One region of the Mesorhizobium sp. B2-3-11 genome, then DNA from elsewhere that is predicted to be linked to it. Evidence: riboswitches for the same ligand, from Rfam matches in the RefSeq annotation. Region 1 holds a riboswitch; the other holds the start of a gene.

What was found. A riboswitch is a leader RNA that binds a small molecule or an ion and turns the genes downstream of it on or off. The one in region 1 is predicted to bind thiamine pyrophosphate.
Region 2: linked by a shared signal. The riboswitch ahead of FJ960_RS10400 (YkoF family thiamine/hydroxymethylpyrimidine-binding protein) and the one ahead of thiB (thiamine ABC transporter substrate binding subunit) in region 1 are both predicted to bind thiamine pyrophosphate.

The regions. Positions count from the first base shown of each region.
Region 1 covers NZ_VFVS01000004.1:184,005-190,301, forward strand. Annotated here, with positions in the region: gene FJ960_RS08190 (M48 family metalloprotease) at 1-160, opposite strand, end outside; gene thiQ (thiamine ABC transporter ATP-binding protein) at 393-1,169, opposite strand; gene thiP (thiamine/thiamine pyrophosphate ABC transporter permease) at 1,162-2,829, opposite strand; gene thiB (thiamine ABC transporter substrate binding subunit) at 2,853-3,851, opposite strand; TPP riboswitch at 3,895-4,009, opposite strand; gene FJ960_RS08210 (thiamine diphosphokinase) at 4,097-4,741, shown strand; gene FJ960_RS08215 (ABC-F family ATP-binding cassette domain-containing protein) at 4,743-6,297, shown strand, end outside.
Region 2 covers NZ_VFVS01000006.1:50,091-56,387, reverse strand. Annotated here, with positions in the region: gene FJ960_RS10415 (glycosyltransferase family 39 protein) at 1-974, shown strand, start outside; gene msrA (peptide-methionine (S)-S-oxide reductase MsrA) at 1,161-1,679, shown strand; gene FJ960_RS29450 (hypothetical protein) at 1,777-1,914, shown strand; TPP riboswitch at 2,264-2,377, shown strand; gene FJ960_RS10400 (YkoF family thiamine/hydroxymethylpyrimidine-binding protein) at 2,368-2,976, shown strand; gene FJ960_RS10395 (ABC transporter permease) at 3,018-3,836, shown strand; gene FJ960_RS10390 (ABC transporter ATP-binding protein) at 3,833-4,600, shown strand; gene FJ960_RS10385 (ABC transporter substrate-binding protein) at 4,593-5,609, shown strand; gene FJ960_RS10380 (isoprenylcysteine carboxylmethyltransferase family protein) at 5,852-6,297, shown strand, end outside.

The DNA of each region.
Region 1 (6,297 bases):
GTTCGGCAAGCTTGTTGTTGGCGGCGACATTGTCCACTGTGATGGGCTTGTCGGATGGCTGGAAGCCGGATTCCTGGACCTCGGGAGGCGTGAACATCTGGCAGCTTGCCAGCGCCACGGCAAAGCCAGCCAGCGCCAGGAACCGCGCCAGCGGATTCATTCGTAGCCTGTCAGCGCTGATCGCCAGAATGGCTTCCTTTCAGGTCCTTGCGCATGACCACGGCATGCGCAAAACAAACTGCTACAGCGTCCGTCACGCGCCCCTCGGGGCGGGCAGCAGATGCTGTAGGCAAATCACGGCCTGTGCCGGACCGGTATCGAGCGGACCTAGCCACACTACTCCAGTCATGGCAAGCAAGCGCCACATCGCCTCAAGCCGGTTTGAGCGTAAATTATGTCCGCTTCCGGGCAATATCTCGTGATAACGCATCCCCGGCACCGGCACCGATATAGCGCCGGAACGCCTCCGGCCCAGCCCCTGCAAAGAAATCGTCCGAGGTGCCTGAGGCAGCGATGGTGCCATTGTCCAGAAACACCACTTTCTGCGCGATGCGGCGGGCATCCTGCGGCTGGTGCGTGACGAACAGCACAGTCATGCCACGCTCGGCATGGAGGCTGGCAACCAGGTCGAGCATGTCATCGCGCAAGGCGGGCCCAAGCGAGGCGAAGGGTTCGTCGAGCAGCAGCACCGGGCGGTCACGCACCAGCACGCGGGCCAGGGCGACGCGCTGACGCTCGCCGCCCGAAAGCTCGCGCGGCAGCCGCTTCTCCTTGCCGGCAAGGCCGGTGCGTGCAAGGGCGCCCGCGATATCGGCGTGGTCTGTATCCGTCAACCGTAACGATGGCGAACGGCCGAGCCCGACATTTTGCTGGACAGAAAGATGGGCGAAAAGATTGTTTTCCTGGAATACCATCGACACCGGCCGCATGGCCGGCGGCTCGGCACCGACGTCGGCCCCGCCGATCAGTACGCGGCCGGATCTCGGCGTCTCGAACCCGGCCATCAGATTGAGCAGCGTCGACTTTCCCGAACCGCTCGGCCCCATGATGGCGGTGATCTGCGTCGCGGTGAATCCGACATCGAAGGCGAACAACGCCTCGCCATAACTGAACGAGACCTTGTCCAGCCGCACCGGAACCCCTTTGCCGTCAGCCGCCCCGTCAGACATCGCGGGCCATCCCCTTGCCCAGCCGGTCCGCTGCCAGCACCAGCGCCAGGCAGACAAGGCCCAGCAACAACGCCAGGCCGGCGGCGTCCTGCGTGCGGTAGCTGCCCATGCGCGCCAGGAGAAGGTAGGGCAAGGTCTGCACGGAATCACTGCCGAACAGGGCGATCACGCCGAGATCGCCAAGCGACAGCGCCATGGCGAAGGCAAAGGCGGTGGCGAGCGGCCGCCGAAGCGACGGCCAGTCGACCAGCCACAGCCTTGACCAGCCGGAAATTCCGAGCTGCGCGCAGAGCCGCTCGTGACGCTCGCTTGCCGCATCATAGGCGGGACGGACGGCGCGCAGCGCGAAAGGCATCGCCATGACGGCGTTGACGGTGACGACCATGAGCGGGGCGACAGCAAAGACATCGCCGAGATGGCGCAACAGAAGGAACCAGCCGGCGCCGATGACGATCGGCGGCACCACCAGCACAAACCCGGCGCCGGTATCGGTGGCATGTTCGAGCAGTGTCCTTGAGCCGGAGCGGCGGTTCAATGCCAGCGCCCTCCGCGCCATTGTGAGAGCCAGCGACAGCATCACCGAAAGCAACGCCGACAGGAACGCGAGCACGGCACTGGTCAGTGTCGCTTGCCGGACAGTGGCCTCACCGGCCAGCCGGCCGAGATCGGCGCCCAATCCGGCCGCCACGGTTGCCGCCATGGGTCCCACGACGAACAGCAGCGCCAGCCCGATGAGCAGGGCATTCAGCACGGCCTCAGTCCTGTTGACCAAGAGATAGCGGCGCGGCGCGACCGACAGGTTGGCGTCGCCGGCCACGTTGGCGCCAAGCCGGGCCAACGCCAGCACCACGACAAAGGTCAGCGCGATCTGCAACAATGTCAGCGCGACAGCCCGCGCGGGATCGAAATCGAAGCGCAATGCCTGATAGATGCCGACCTCCAGCGTCGTCGCGGCCGGTCCGCCGCCGAGCGTCAGCACGATGGTGAAGGATGTGATGCAGAGCATGAAGACAAGTCCGGCGGCACCAGGCAAGGCGGCCCGCAGCGTCGGCCATTCGATCAGCCGCAACGCCGGTCGCGCTCCCATGCCGAGCTGGCTCGCCAGCCGCCACTGGTCTGAGGGGATGGTTTGCAGCGCCTCCAGGAGAAGGCGGGTAGCCAATGGCAGGTTGAAGAAGACATGGGCAACGAGAATGCCGGAGAGGCCGTAGATGCCCGGCCAACCCTGGCCGCCGACCCAGTTGGACAGACCGGCGAAATAACCGGCTCGGCCGTAGAGCGCCAGTATGCCGAGCGCCGCGACGATCGCCGGCAGAGCCAGCGGCACGGCGAAGAGCTGCAGGATGAAGGCGCGGCCGGGGAAACGTGGATGCCGCGACAGCGCCCGCGCCACCAACAGGGCAGGCCCGACCGAGAGCAGCGTCGACAGGGCCGCCTGCCAGAGCGTGAAGCGCACGACACGGAAGAGGTAAGGATCGAAGGCGGCCCAGGCGCCGGAAAAATCGTAGGGGCCTTCGGCGAGCAGCCCGGCAAAAGCGCCGCCGATCAGCAGCGAGGTTGCGGCAAGCGCGACAATGCCGGCTGTGATGCGGGGGTCAGAGCGGGTTTGCACTGAGAACCAACGATCGACTTGGGAAACATTGTGTTCCTTGGCGGTCATCTTACGAGACTCGCCCACAAAATCTACTTGCTCATCACCGCCAGCCATTCGTCCACCCAGGCCTTGCGGTTGGCCGCGACTTCCTCCGGGCTGAACAGCAAGGTCTTGGTCGGCTTGACCAGTTTGTCGAAGGCAGGGTTGAGCGGCTTGCCGGTCTTGCCGGCTGGGAACATCCAGTTGGTCTCCGGTATGGCGTCCTGGAATTTCGGCCCGGTCATGAAAGCCATGAACTTGGCCGCCAGCGGGTTCTTGGTGCCTGTCGTGGTGATGCCGGCGACTTCGATCTGCAGGTACTCGCCCTCTTCGAAGGATGCCGCCTGGTAGCGCTCGGTGTTCTCGGCGACCATGTGGTAGGCCGGCGAGGTGGTGTAGGACAGCACCATCGGCGCCTCGCCCTTGGTGAACAGGCCATAGGCCTCGCTCCAGCCCGGCGTCACCGTCAGCACCTTGGCCTTGAGCTTGGCCCAGGCTTCCGGCGCCTTGTCGCCATAGACCGACTTCACCCACAACAGCAGGCCGAGACCGGGCGTCGACGTGCGCGGGTCCTGTATGACGATCTTGTCATTGGCACTGCCCTCGACCAGGTCCCTCAGGCTTTTCGGCGGCGTCTTCAGCTTTTCGGTATCGTAGACGACAGCGAAATATCCGTAGTCGAAGGGGACGAAAGTATCGTCGCTCCAGCCGCCCGGCACATTGACATCGCTCACCGCGCCGTGCGGCGCGAACAGGCCCGACGCCTTGGCATCGGCGGTGAGATTGGTGTCGAGGCCGAGCACGATATCGGCCTTGGTCGAAGCGCCTTCCAGCTTGACGCGGTTGAGCAGCGCCACGCCATCGGCGACCGAGACGAATTCGACATCGCAGCCACATTCGGCCTCGAATTCCTTCTTCACCACCGGGCCTGGACCCCAGTCGGCGGTGAAGCTCTCGTAGGTGTAGACGGTGAGCTTGTCCTTGGCCAAAGCTGGTCCGGACAGGGTCACTACAGTGGCCGCGATGAGGGAATATAAAAGCGTGCGCATCGGCGCCTCCTTCGTTTGCGTTGAAAGGAATTGAGGCGTCGGATTGTCCGAAACGTCTAATCCCTCCGCCGGTACAAACCGGATCAGGTTCAGCGGGTTGGCGAGACTGCCTCTCAGCCGGCCCGCGAAAGTCGCGTCCGGCACCCCGTTAGAGCGTCTCGACACATAAGCCCGGCCGACGGGACACGCAAGTGGGAGTTTGCCGCCTTCCGTTTCCCGTGCCGGGCTGGTAAGGGCGACGGGATATGAGCACATTCACCATCCTGCTTGGCGGCGATCTCATCCGCACGCCCCGGCTTGACCGCCAGGTCGAAGGCTCGCGCGTCATCGCCGCCGACGCCGGCATCGGCCACGCGCGGATGCTGGCCCTTGTTCCGGAACTGTGGGTCGGCGATTTCGATTCCGTGCCGCCCCATCTGCCCGCCCACCTGGCCGCGGTGCCGCGGCAAACCTTCCCGGCGGAAAAGGACAAGACCGACGGCGAACTGGCGATCGCGGCAGCCCTTGAACGCGGGGCGACGCGCCTTGTGCTGGCGGGCGCCTTCGGCGGCAAGCGCGCCGACCACGCCTTCCTGCACCTGGCGCTTGGTCTGCGGTTGGCCGAAGCCGGAACGGATGTGCTTCTGACCAGCGGTGCCCAGGAGGCTGTCCCCTTGCTGCTCGGCAGGGCCGGCTTCGATTATGCCGACGGCACGCTGTTTTCGATCCTTGGCTTCTCCGAACTCTCCGGCCTGACCGTCACCGGCGCCAAATGGCCGCTCGACAAGGTCGAGGTGGCTTTCGGTTCATCGTTGACCGTTTCCAACGAGGTCAAGGGCCGCCTCGATATCGCGCTTCGCCATGGCCGAGCCCTGCTGCTCGCCCATCCCTATCCTTTGCCTGAAAGCTGACATGGCCCCGCCTCTTCTCAATCTCGACGGGATAAAACTGACTTTTGGCGGCACACCGCTGCTCGACGGCGCCGCCTTGACCGCTTCGGCCGGCGACAAGATCGCGCTGGTCGGCCGCAACGGGTCCGGCAAGTCGACGCTGCTCAAAATCGCCGCCGGCCTGGTCGAGCCGCAGGACGGCGAGGTGTTCCGCCAGCCTTCCGCGACAGTGCGCTATCTGCCGCAAATGCCAGACATGGACGGCTTCGCCAATGTGCGGGCCTATGTCGAAGGGGGGCTCGGGCCAGCCGACGATCCCTACCGCGCCAGCTATCTGATGGAGCATCTCGGCCTGTCGGGCGAGGAACGGCCAGGAGACCTGTCCGGCGGCGAGGCCAGGCGCGCCGCCCTTGCCCGCGTCATGGCGCCGGAGCCCGACATTCTGCTTCTTGATGAGCCGACTAACCATCTTGATCTGTCGGTCATCGAATGGCTGGAAGAAGAGCTCGTCCGGACTTCCTCGGCGCTCATCGTCATTTCGCATGACCGCCGCTTCCTCGAACGCGTGTCGCGCGCCACCGTCTGGCTCGACCGTGGCCAGACCCGCAGGCTGGACAAGGGCTTTGGCCATTTCGAGGAATGGCGCGACCTGGTGCTGGAAGAGGAAGAGCGCGAGCAGCACAAGCTCGGCCGCCAGATCGTGCGCGAGGAGCACTGGCTGCGCTATGGCGTGACGGCGCGGCGCAAGCGCAACATGCGCCGATTGGGCGAACTGCAGACCATGCGCCAGCGCTTTCGCGGCCATCGCGGCGCCGAAGGGTCCGCGACCATGGTGGCAAGCGACGCCGCCGAATCCGGCAAGCTGGTGATCGAAGCCAAGAACATCGAGAAGAGCTTTGGTGATCTCACCGTGGTCAAGGGGTTCTCGACCCGCATCCAGCGCGGCGACCGCGTCGGTCTTGTCGGGCCGAACGGCGCCGGCAAGACGACACTTCTGAAGATGCTGACCGGCGAATTGGCGCCGGATGCCGGTTCGGTACGGCTCGGCACCAATCTGGAAATCGCCACGCTTGACCAGAAGCGCGAGGCGGTCGATCCGCAGGAGACGCTGGCGCAATATCTGACCGACGGGCGCGGCGAAAATCTCGTCATCAATGGCGAGCAGCGCCATGTCGTCTCCTACATGAAGGATTTCCTGTTCAAGCCGGAACAGGCCCGCACCCCTGTGCGTGAGCTTTCCGGTGGCGAGCGGGCGCGGCTGATCCTGGCGCGCGTGCTGGCACGGCCGGCGAACCTTCTGGTGCTCGATGAGCCGACCAACGATCTCGACATGGAGACACTGGAACTGCTGCAGGAACTGGTTGCCGGTTTTGCCGGCACCGTCATCCTGGTCAGCCACGACCGCGATTTCCTCGACCGTACCGTCACCAGCATCATCGCGCCGGACGGCGGCGGCCGCTGGGTCGAATATGCCGGCGGCTATTCCGACATGCTGGCGCAACGCGGCGGCACCAGGCTGGACGACCGAAAAGCGCGTCCCAAGGCGGAAGCCGGCGATGTGCCCACGTCGGGCAGGA
Region 2 (6,297 bases), on a different contig from region 1:
TGCTGCTTGCCTTCGGCGGCCTCTGGCTGCTGTCGGACACGCGCGCGCGCAGCCGGCTGGCGACACCCTGGCCATGGCTTGGCCTGGCCGTTTTTCTCGCGGTCGCCGCGCCGCTGGCCGTCGCACTTTACCGCATGGATTTCCTGCCGCTGACCTATTTCGCCGGCCGCGACGCTTGGGTGACCGAACACCGTGCGCGCCTCTACTATATCGGCGTCCAGATCGCCGGGTTTTCCGGCTTTCTCCTGGTGTTGGCGCTATCAGGGCTCTTGCGGCGCTCACCAGCCCCGCAAGAGCCGGTCGAGCGCGGCACCCTCGTCTATCTCATATGGATGGGGCTTGGGCCCGCGGCGCTAGTCATGGTCGCCTCGCTGTTCACCGGCACCGGCGAGGCCTGGAGCGCGCCGATGTACAATCTTGTCGGTGTGGTCGCGCTGGCCTTTCTCGGTCACCGGCTCGCCGCCGTCGAGATGCGAAAGCTAGCGATCTGCGCCTTCATCTGCATCGTCACCATGTCGGGCGCCTATGCGGCAATCCGCTGGACGGACTGCAATGTGCGCGGGCGCATGGACGCCGTCTGCTGGCCGGCGCAGCCGATCTCGGACGAGGCCGAGGCAATCTGGCACGCGGCGGCGCCCGGCCAGCTCGACATCGTCGGTGGCGACACCAATCTTGCCATGCTGGCGGGCCTCAATGCCTATGACAAGCCGTCGATCTTCACCGACCTCGATATGCGGTTCGCACCCTGGATCACGAGGCAGCGGTTGCGCGACCATGGCATGCTGATGATTTGGCGGGGTCATGGCGTGCCGCCACAGTTGCGGGCATGGTTGGACAACATCCCGGTCAAGACGGTTCTTTTCAACTGGTCGCGCGAGGCGCCGCCGGTAGCGATCAGTTTTGCCGCCATTCCGCCTGGTGCGCGATATCTGCCGGTTGCCGCCAGCAGCCGGACCCGGCACCCGCGCGTCTAAGGCGGGCAGTGTCATGCGCCGGTTCGTTAGGGGGCGCCTTCCACCGGTATGACCGAATGGCCGCTCGTCTGACTGGACGAACCGGGCGACAATGCCCATTTATGGGGATATCCATATTTGTTGTCGCGCAATTCCCCGGGGAAAGCCGCTACACTTTTCCTGGGATTGCCTTTGAGGAGACGTTACATGGCGACTTCGAGCGAACGTGCAGTGCTTGCCGGTGGCTGCTTCTGGGGCATGCAGGATCTGATCCGGCGCTTCCCGGGCGTCCTCGCCACCCGCGTCGGCTACAGCGGCGGCGACGTGCCGAACGCCACCTATCGCAATCATGGCACGCATGCCGAAGCCATCGAGATCACCTTCGATCCGGCGAAAATCAGCTTCCGCCAGCTTCTGGAATTCTTCTTCCAGATACACGATCCGACGACGCGCAACCGCCAGGGCAACGATGTCGGCATGAGCTATCGCTCGGCAATCTACTACACCAGCGAGGAGCAGAAGCGTGTGGCGGAGGACACCATCGCCGATGTCGATGCCTCCGGCCTGTGGCCCGGCAAGGTTGTCACCGAGCTCGCGCCGGTCGGTGCGTTCTGGGAGGCCGAGCCCGAGCACCAGGATTATCTGGAGAAATATCCCAACGGCTACACCTGCCATTTCATCAGGCCAGGCTGGAAACTGCCGGTTCGCGAAAAGGCAGTTTCATAAGTTTTTTTGATAGCGGCTGTTAACCACCGTCCGGCGGGTTGACAGTTCGAATCGGCGCGAGGGGTGCCGCCGGGCGGTCGTGGCGGACACTGAATCGATGCGCATGGAAATCGCGGAACGTCAGTCCGCGATTTCCATGCTGCGAAACTATTTCCCGCAGTTGCTGTCGTTAACGGTCGGCGCCGTCGCATTGCCATTGGCATCCGTCTGCGCGCCCTGCGGATTGTTCGGGTAATTCTGGTCCGCGTTGGAATTCATATTGCAAGGGCAATAGTGAAGGCCGAAGCCGCGAGGATTTTCATAAGCATGGTTTGTCTCCATTTCTATGGATTCATCGCCAGAGCGGTTCACGGGCTTCGCGGAAGCAACTGACCGCTCTATCTCTTTGTTTTGACGCAAGTCCGGCCAGAAACCGCTTCACACTTTTCCTGCGATTGCGTCTGGTGAACAACCCCTCGACATTGCGAAGGTCCAGACAAATTTCCGAGCCGGGGGCACCCGGTTGCGTCTGCGCTGGCGCAATGCTTTTGGCGCAGCTTGCTGAAAAAACAGCTTCCCCAACCGATCGAATGGTGCTTTAACGCCGCCATCCACAGGGGTGCTCCGTACGGTCGGGGCTGAGACGGGGGCGGCAAGCCCACAGACCCTAGAAGCTGATCTGGGTAATACCAGCGGAGCGAGGCGGGCGATGTTTTCAGGCGCACAGGTTTCCCTATATCCAATGGCCGACGATTTTGTCGGCGTCATCCTGGGCGCGCTCGGCGCGCTCGATCCGTACCGCGACAAGCTTAGGATCGAGACCGACGACATCTCGACCCTGCTGGTCGGGCCCCCCGAGGTGTTGTTCCCGGCGCTGCGCGACCTTTTCGTGGCTGCGTCCGGCAGCGGCAAGCATTGCGTGCTGTCGGCCACCATTTCGCGTGGCTGTCCAGGGGAGCCGGACGATCCAATCTGCCGCTCCAACACGTTCGGCGGACCCGCCGGGCCACTCGGACCACGCAAGCAAGCGGCCATCACCGCCGTGCGCGGCGCGCCCGCCACTGGCCAGCCAGCGGCGGCGCAGTTCTCGCTCTATGTGATGGGCACGGACGACCACATGGACGAGATCTATGGCTGCATCGATTTCCTGAAGCAGTCCGGCGTCTACGATCGCTCCAAGAATTTCTGCACCAAGCTGCGCGGCGATGCCGGCGCGATCTTCTCGGCGCTCGATGAAGCGTTCTGCCGCTTCGGGCCAGGCGCCGGCCACGTAACCCTCGACGTCACGGTTTCGGCCAACAGTCCCACTGCCGTCTGAACCGCTCGCGCCGAAGCGCGCGCCGTCAAGGTTATCCTCTCGTGGTTTCATCGTCATTCAACCCGCGTCAACTCGCGGGCTTCTTCGCCCAGGCAGCGCCGGCCGTGATAACGATCGGTCTGGTGCTCGTGGCTTGGGAACTCTACGCAAACCATTCCGGCATCAAGGCGACGGTTCTGCCGGCGCCCTCGCGCGTCTTCGAACAGGCGATGCTCAATCGTGACGCGCTGCTCGACAATGCCATTCCCACCATCGGCGCCACGCTGATCGGTTTTGCCTGTTCGCTCAGCGCCGCCTTTGCGCTGTCGATGCTGGTCGACTTCTTCCAGCCTTTGCGGCGCGCACTGTTTCCCGTGTTTATCGTCAGCCAGACTTTGCCGCTGGTCGCCATTGCGCCATTGGTGGTGCTTTGGTTCGGTTTCGGGCTGACGCCCAAGATCATGCTGGTGGCGCTGGTCACCTTCTTCCCGATGCTGGTGGCCCTCGTACAGGGCTACGAGGCGACCGAGGTTGAGATTGGCCAGATGCTGCGCGCCATGGGAGCAGGGCGCTGGCGGGTCTTCATGCTGGCACGGTTGCCTTCGGCGCTGCCGTATTTCTTCGCGGGCCTCAGGATCTCCATCACCTACGCCGTCGTCGGCGCCATCTTCGCCGAATATGCGGGCGCGGCCAAAGGGCTGGGCATCTACATGCTCAACGCCAAGAACAATTTCCGTCCCGACCTGGTGCTCGCCGCCGTCGGCGTCAGCGCCGCGCTCACCCTCGTCCTGTTCGGGCTGACGGTGCTGCTGCAGCGTCTGGCCATGCCCTGGGAACAAGCCGCTGGCAGGCAAGCCGCCGGAAGAGGCCCGCAAGCATGAGCCGGCTCGAATTGCGGCATATGCGCAAGGTCTTTGGCGGGCTCGAAGTGCTCGCCGACATTTCACTGCGCGTGGATGCCGGCGAATTCGTCTCGATCCTTGGGCCTTCGGGTGCCGGCAAGTCGACGCTGTTCCAGCTTTTGACCGGCGCCGAGCATGGCGAGGGTGAGATGTTCTTCGACGGCGCGCCGCTCGACGATCACGGCAGGCATTTCGCCTTCATGCCGCAGCGCGACGCGCTGATGCCGTGGCGGCGCATCCTCGACAACACGACACTCGGGCTCGAGGTGCAAGGCGTCAGCCGCAAGGCGGCGCGGACGCGGGTCGCGCCGCTGTTTGCCGAGTTCGGGCTCGCCGGCTTCGAGCGGCATTTTCCAGCGCAGCTTTCGGGCGGCATGCGCCAGCGCGCGGCGCTGCTGCGCACTGTCGTGCAGGAACGCGACATGTTGCTGCTCGACGAGCCGTTCGGCGCGCTCGATGCACTGACCCGGGCGGCCATGCAGCGCTGGCTCGAACAGATGTGGCGGCATCATCGCTGGACGGCGATGCTGATCACCCATGATGTGCGCGAAGCCGTGTTCCTGTCCGACCGCATCTATGTGCTGTCGGCGCGGCCGGCCCATGTCGTGCGCGAAATCAAGGTGCCACTGCCGCGCCCGCGTGATCCGACCAGCACCGCCACACGGCAGGCCGGGGCACTCGAGGCCGAAATCCTCCATATTTTGCTCAACCTCCAGCCATCCAAAGGACATGACCATGACTGACTTGACGCGCAGGCAAGCTCTGCTGCTCACCCTTGCCGGCAGCGTACCGCTGATCACCGGATCGAGCCGCTCCTTCGCGGCAACGCGGAAGGTTACCGTCGCGCTCGACTGGACGGTCAACACCAACCATATCGGGCTGTTCGTCGCCCGCGACAAGGGCTTTTATCGCGAGGCGGGCCTCGAGGTCGACATCCTGCCCTATAGCGATACCGGTGCCGGTACGCTTGTCGCCAACCGCGTCGCCGATTTCGGCATCAACGGCACCATCAGCCTGTTCACCCAGAGGACCGCTGGGGCCGACTTGAAGGGTGTCTATGCCGTCGTGCAGTCCGAGACAGGCCGGCTGGTGTTCGATGCGGCGCGCAGCGAGATCAAAAGTCCGAAGGATCTGGATGGCCTGACCTATGGCGGCTTCGGCAGTGCCTGGGAGAACGCACTGATTTCTACCATCATCCGGCATGATGGCGGCAAGGGCGATTTCGAGACGGTGACGCTCGGCACTTCCGCCTACGAGGCGCTGGCCAACGGCTCGGTCGACTTCACGCTCGAAGTGTCGACCTGGGAGGGCGTCGAAGCCGAACTCAAGGGCGTCAAGCAGCGCAGCTTCGTCTACGCCGACTATGGCGTCCCCGACGAGCACACGACGCTTATCTCTTCGAGCGAAGCCTATCTCCAGGCAAATCCCGAGCTGGCGTCATCCTTCATCCAGGCAACGCGGCGGGGTTATCAGTTCGCGGTCGATCATCCAGAGGAAGCCGCCACGCTGCTGATCGCCGCCAACAAGGATGCCCTGAGCAATCCGGCGCTGATCCACGCCTCGCTGAAGACACTGATCGAGGGGCACTATCTGCGCGGGCAAGACGGCACCATCGGCATCATGGATCCGGCCAAGATGGAAGCGATCGGCTCCTATCTCCTTGCTGCCGGCATCCTGCACGACGCCGATGGCAAGATCGTCGCGCAACGTCCCGATTTTGCGAAATATTTCAGCAATGTGTACCTCAGATAGGCATCAATGCGGAAACCGCGAAAGGATCGTCCGATGCTGGACGCCGGGATGTCGCCAAGGTTGCGGCCCCGACAACCCCGGGTGCGGCCCTCACCTTCGATCCGGTTTGATGCCGATCTGATCTTCTCGGTTAACGACCCGGCAATGGTTGCGTGCGAGGGTCGCCCCGAGGGATCATCGGGATGCTTGCCTTGCTCATGTTAAAAAGCGACACACTTTCGCCTGCAGCAGATAACCGGTTTTTGTCCGCGGCGCGCAAGCGCGAGATTCTGCTCGACCTGCGCGAAGGTTTCTTTCGTGTCTGCGCCTTGGTGTGCGCGGGGCTGTTCGTCTATCGCGGCGTCTATCAGCTTATCGAGGATCCGACCCGGCTCAATGCCGCGCTGGTGGCGATTTCCGAGATACTCACCTTCACCTGGCTGCTTCTGTCGCGGCGTCCGGTGACGCGTGACTGGAATCCGCTGACGGTCATCGTTTCGGTGTCAGCCAGTTTTGGCGTTGCGTTGATCACCCTCCAACCAGGCATTGCACTCATCCCCCTTTATGTCGCCGCGCCGTTGCAGTTCATCGCACTGTTGTTCGTTATCTGGGGTAAGATCTCGCTGGGGCGCTCTTTTGCGATCCTGCCCGCCAATCGCGGTGTGATGACGGGCGGTGCCTATCGGCTGGTGCGGCATCCGATCTATGC